One region of the Acerihabitans sp. genome, then DNA from elsewhere that is predicted to be linked to it. Evidence: predicted binding sites of a transcription regulator. Region 1 holds the regulator's gene; the other holds the start of a gene.

What was found. Region 1 encodes ArgR, which controls arginine synthesis, uptake and breakdown. Its sites were predicted from a motif close to ANTGAATAAAAATACANT; they were not measured.
Region 2: argC (N-acetyl-gamma-glutamyl-phosphate reductase) is a predicted target of ArgR. The motif match lies at 1,497-1,514, and genes of this name have one in related genera.

Annotation. Positions count from the first base shown of each region.
Region 1 covers NZ_DASWOM010000041.1:18,048-21,183, forward strand. Annotated here, with positions in the region: gene mpl (UDP-N-acetylmuramate:L-alanyl-gamma-D-glutamyl-meso-diaminopimelate ligase) at 1-301, shown strand, start outside; gene yhcN (peroxide/acid stress response protein YhcN) at 563-826, opposite strand; gene argR (transcriptional regulator ArgR) at 1,280-1,750, opposite strand; gene mdh (malate dehydrogenase) at 2,204-3,136, shown strand, end outside.
Region 2 covers NZ_DASWOM010000107.1:63,675-66,810, forward strand. Annotated here, with positions in the region: gene ppc (phosphoenolpyruvate carboxylase) at 1-36, opposite strand, end outside; gene argE (acetylornithine deacetylase) at 299-1,450, opposite strand; gene argC (N-acetyl-gamma-glutamyl-phosphate reductase) at 1,671-2,675, shown strand; gene argB (acetylglutamate kinase) at 2,699-3,136, shown strand, end outside.

The sequences.
Region 1 (3,136 bases):
GGAGCCGCGCTCCAATACCATGAAGATGGGATTGAATAAAAATGAGCTGGCGCCATCCCTGGGCCGGGCCGACGAGGTTTTTTTATTCCAGCCCCAGCATATTCCCTGGCAGGTGAGCGAAGTGGCCGAAGCGTGCGTGCAGCCGGCCCATTGGAGCGCTGATGTCGATACCCTGGTGGAAATGATTGTCAAAACCTCCCAACCCGGCGATTACATCCTGGTGATGAGCAACGGCGGATTCGGCGGCATTCATGAAAAACTGCTGGCGCAATTGAATCTCAAAGCCGGCATGGTGGCCTAGCAGCCGCGCAAGGCAAAAAAAAACCCCCGCAAGCGGGGGAAGGATCGTCGGATAGGACGACGAGAGGGAATCGGCAATTCGCGTCTTGGGTTATTACTGGACACAGGAATAACAGAGGGCGACGACGTTTTTGCCAGTGTGACTTTTGGCGTGAACTCTCTCTCTACTGCTTTATTAACGTCTGCAAATCATTGGCCCGGCCGCCTTCACCGCGCCGGCCTTTGGCCGGGCGAACATGTCGCGGCGCCGCCGTGTCGGCGCTTATTTATACAGCTCGGCCGTGGCGTGCCAGGTATCATTATCACGGGCTTCCGTGATGTGATAGGAGGTTGCGCCTTTGGCTTCGGCGGCCTGGTTCAGGGCCTGGTGAATATCGGAAGGCGCGCCCGCCTTGCCGGTTACGCTTACCGTGCCGAACGGCTGCAAGCCGCTGGCCTGTTCCTGCGAGATCGAATTCGCGGCGAAAGCGCCAAAGGACAAGGCTGACATTACGGTCATCAGTGAGACTGCGGTTTTAATTTTCATGTTATTACCTCTACATATTCTTGTGCGTAACGGTTTCATGCTGTTGTTTTTCGCCGGCGGTGCGCCGTCAACAGCCTGTGAAACGTGATGTGCATCACGAAGTAAAGTATACACTAGTAACGTGAGGTATTAATAGTTTGCTCATAATTTATTATGAAACTTTATTTGCGTTCTTTGCCATAATATAAGTAAAAGCTATTAAAATAGGTTAAAAAATATACAATTAATGTTAAATAATTGTAATTTCAAAGAGATGAAAGGTTTTAGCCAAACGTGCTGTCCGACGGGGCGCTTTTGGTGAAATCAGCCGCGGGGCATGTAAAACAAGGATTTCACACCGGCTTAACGCCACGGCGACGGCGTCCGTGGCGGTCGGAAAGGGGCCGGGCGATACAACGGCGATGAAAACCGCGGGCGATCGGCGGTTTCAGTTATAAGGCGCCAATCCCCAGCCTATAGCTCCTGATCGAACAGGATGAGTATGGCTTCGTAGAGTTGTTTAACGCTAAAGCCCTTGGCGGGTGTGGTAAAAATGGTATCGTCCCCGGCAATGGTGCCCAGAATGCCCTCGGACTTACCCAGGGAATCCAGCAGGCGGGCAATAAGCTGCGCGGCGCCGGGGCTGGTATGGATAACGATGACCGCGTCGTTATGATCGACATCCAGCACCAGGTTTTTCAGCGGGCTGCTGGTGGTGGGCACGCCCAGCTCCGCCGGCAGGCAATACACCATTTCCATTTTAGCGTTGCGGGTTCTCACCGCGCCAAATTTGGTTAGCATCCTTGATACCTTGGACTGATTTATATTTTCAAACCCCTGTTCTTGCAGCGCAAAAACAATCTCACCTTGGGAGCTGAATTTTTCTTCCTTAAGCAAGGCCTTAAAAGCTTTAACCAGTTCTTCTTGTTTTAGGTGGTTGCGCATATTTTCCCAAACCAGTAGCCGATATTGTAGTTTGAATTATGCATAAATTTGCATTTTTATGCAATAAAAATGCGATGTCGCCGCCTTATCAGCCAAATTGAGTCGGCAAAACGGTCAGCGTAGCAATATTTATTCAAATCAACCATGACCTGGCTCGCATATTTACTGGCATTAAAAAGTAAAGGGAATGTTATTAAAATGATGTTGTTTTGACCATTGCTGTCGGTGTAATGTGATCGATAACCACGGGTATTGAACGGCAGCGGCAGGCATTATCCGGTGAAGTCGTCCGGTATGGGAATAAGGCTGGAACTTATGGATAAGAAAGGGAAGTTAACGTGTCATTTCTCAAATTTGCGATCGCTGATTTGTTTTTACTCGTTTATGTCTCTATGATCATAACCAGATGATTTGACGGCATTTAATTTTTCCTATAATAATAAGGAGATTAGAATGAAAGTCGCAGTTCTCGGTGCAGCGGGTGGCATAGGACAGGCACTAGCCCTGTTGCTCAAAACCCAACTCCCCTCAGGTTCAGAACTCTCTCTCTATGATATCGCCCCCGTGACGCCCGGCGTGGCGGTCGACCTCAGCCATATTCCCACCGCGGTGAAGATCAAGGGCTTTAGCGGCGAAGACGCCACTCCCGCCCTGGCGGGCGCGGATATCGTGCTGATTTCCGCCGGCGTGGCGCGCAAGCCCGGCATGGACCGCGCCGATCTGTTCAACGTCAACGCGAGCATCGTACGCAACCTGATCAATCAGGTGGCGAAGGCTTGTCCCAGCGCGTTAATCGGCATCATTACCAATCCGGTCAACACCACGGTGGCGATCGCCGCTGAAGCGCTGGAGAAGGCCGGGGTGTATGACAAACGCAAACTGTTCGGTATCACCACGCTTGATATCATCCGTTCCAATACCTTTGTCGCCGAGCTGAAAGGCCTGCGGCCCGAGGACGTGGAAGTGCGTGTGATAGGCGGCCATTCCGGCGTCACTATCCTGCCGTTATTGTCCCAGGTTAAGGGCGTGAGCTTTAGCGAACAGGAAATTGCCGACCTCACCCGCCGCATCCAGAATGCCGGCACCGAAGTGGTGGAGGCGAAAGCCGGCGGGGGTTCAGCCACCTTATCCATGGGCCAGGCGGCGGCGCGGTTCGGCCTGTCGCTGGTGCGCGCCATGCAGGGTGAAGCCGGCGTGGTGGAATGCGCTTACGTTGAAGGCGATGGCGAATTTACCCGCTTCTTTGCCCAACCGCTGCTGTTGGGTAAGCAGGGCCTGGAGGAACGTCAATCCATCGGCACCTTGAGCGCCTTTGAACAACAGGCGCTGGAACAAATGAAGGATGTGCTGAAAAAAGATATCGAACTCGGGGAAAAATTCATCAAT
Region 2 (3,136 bases), on a different contig from region 1:
AACGTTGCTTCGCATTGCCGAATATTGTTCGTTCATAAGGACCCTGATCCAACTCACCTGAAAATTTATTTCACCCGAATGACGTAAATCACCCACCCTTATCTAGCCATGTATCCATTCATACGTCAAATGACATCAATCCACGTCAGAATACCTACATATCGCGTCAATTCGTGAAAGTTAACAGCATGTATCAATTATAAGAAAAACTTATCGCCAAGGCCTTAACATCCCCTTTCGGGGATAAATTTCATGCTGATCAATCGCCGCGGAATGGGGAGAAAAGAGCGGGCGGTTCTCATTGCAGGCAAAAATGTCGTATCACTTGGGAAAGGAGCTCCCGCGTCGGTTTAATAAAGGCCGTATCGAGATATTCGTCGGGCTGATGCGCCTGTTTTATCGATCCCGGGCCTAATACCAGGGTAGGGCACAGTTGCTGGATAAACGGCGCTTCGGTACAGTAATTGACCACATCGGTTTTGACCCCCAACAGTGTTTCCACCACGTCCACCAGGCGATGGTCCGCCGGGCATTCATAGCCGGGGATGGGCGGATGCAGGGCGGCAACGGTTATCCGTCCCGGCCAGCGCGCGCTTACCGGCGCCAGGGCCTCGGTCAGTAACCCGTCCAGATCGCCGAGCGTCAGGCCGGGCAACGGACGTATATCCATATGCAGCTCGCAGCAGCCGCAAATGCGATTAGCGGAATCGCCGCCGTGTATATGGCCGAAATTCATGGTCGGATAGGGGATATCGAAGGCCGGATGATGGTAACGCTCCTGCAACGTATTGCGCAGTATCATCAGGTGGGAAATGGCCTCGTGCATCAGTTCGATGGCATTGACGCCCAGGCTCGGGTCGCTGGAGTGGCCAGATTGGCCCTGGATGCGCACCGCATTGGAGATATGGCCCTTATGGGCGCGCACCGGCCGCAGCGAGGTCGGTTCGCCGATAATGGCGCAATCCGGGCGCAGCTCGCTGGACTGGGCGAAATAACTGGCTCCCGCCATACTGGTTTCTTCATCGGCGGTGGCGAGGATGTATAATGGTTTTTGCAGCCTGCTGGCATCAATATCGCGCAGCGTGTCGAGGATAAAGGCAAAAAAGCCTTTCATATCGGCGGTACCCAGGCCATACAGCTTGTTATTCTCTTCGGTCAGGGTAAAGGGATCGCGGGTCCAACGTCCGTCGTCGAACGGGACGGTATCGGTGTGTCCCGCCAGCAGCAGCCCGCCGGCGCCGGCGCCGATGCGGGCCAGCATATTGAATTTGTTGCGTGTGCCCGGCACCGGCTGGATCTCGACCTGGAAACCCAGCGTGGTGAACCAACCCGCCAGCAGATTGATTAAGGTCTGATTACTTTGATCCAGGGCGCTGTCGGTGGCACTGATGGACGGAGTCGCGATCAGGGCGCGGTACAACTCCATAAACGGGGGTAATTTTGTCTTCACTGTTGACAGCCTTTAGTTTGGATAGTATCAATAATCATGCAATAATAGTGAATAAAAATACAATAACGTTGAGTGTAAAGTAAACGGATAAATACCAGACTACTACGCTTGACCTCGCGGGTGAACAGCGAATAGTTGCTTAAGCACCGACTTAGGCGACAAAGAATTGCTGGAGAGCCCTTCTCGTCGTGATAGCAAATCAAGAAGGTGAACAAAAGTCATGCTGAATACGCTGATTGTCGGTGCCAGCGGATATGCCGGAGCCGAGCTTGCGGCTTATCTAAACCGTCACCCGCATATGAACATAACCGCTTTGGCGGTTTCAGCGCAAAGTGCGGATGCCGGGAAGTTATTGTCCGAACTGCATCCCCAGTTCAAAGGCGTGGTCGATTTACCGCTTCTCCCCCTGACCGACGTCGGCGCCCTGGCGAAAACGGTGGACGTGGTGTTTCTCGCCACCGCCCACGAGGTCAGCCACGACCTGGCGCCGGTATTCCTGGCCGCCGGCTGCGTGGTGTTCGATCTCTCCGGCGCGTTTCGCGTCAACCAGGCGTCGTTCTACAGCCAGTACTATGGTTTTGAACATCAGCATGCCGAGTGGCTGGCGAAGGCGGTCTACGGCCTGGCGGAATGGCAAGGCGAGGCGTTGCAGCAGGCGCAGCTGGTGGCGGTCCCCGGCTGTTATCCCACCGCGTCCCAACTGGCGCTCAAGCCCCTGGTGGACGGCGGGCTGCTCAACGACGCGCAGTGGCCGGTAATCAACGCCGTCAGCGGCGTCAGCGGCGCGGGCCGTAAAGCGTCGCTCGCCGCCAGCGTCTGCGAGGTCAGCCTGCAGCCCTATGGTATCTTTAACCACCGTCACCAGCCGGAAATCGTCGCCCATTTGGGCATTCCGGTGATATTCACCCCACATCTGGGTAATTTTGCCCGCGGCATCCTCGCTACCATCACCTGTCGCCTGAACGCGGGCGTCACGGCGGGCGATGTGGCCGAATCCTACCATACTGCCTATCACGATAAGCCCCTGGTACGGTTATATGATAAAGGCGTGCCGGCGCTGAAAGCGGTGGTGGGGCTGCCGTACTGCGATATCGGCTTTGCGGTGCAGGGCGAGCATTTGATTGTGGTGGCCACCGAAGATAATTTATTAAAAGGCGCGGCCGCGCAGGCAGTACAATGCGCTAATATCCGCTTTGGTTTTGCACAAACGCAGGCGCTTCTTTAACGGCTGGCAACGAGGTATTAAACATAATGAATCCGTTAATTATAAAACTGGGTGGCGTGCTGCTTGATAGCGAAGAGGCGCTGGAGCGCCTGTTTTCGGCATTGGACAGCTATCGCGCGCAGCATCAACGTCCGTTGTTAATCGTCCATGGCGGCGGCTGCCTGGTGGATGAGTTAATGAAAAAACTGGCCCTGCCGGTGACCAAGGTCAACGGCCTGCGGGTTACGCCTGCGGACCAGATCGATATTATCACCGGGGCGCTGGCCGGCACGGCGAACAAGACCCTGCTGGCCTGGGCGAAAAAACATGCCATCCCGGCGGTCGGGCTGTGTCTGGGCGATGGCGACAGCGTGGAGGTTACCGAGCTTGATGAGAAACTCGGCCATGTCGGCAAGGCGCGGCCGGGTTCGCCGGCGTTGCTGAACACCCTGCTGGGCGCCGGATACCTGCCGGTTATCAGT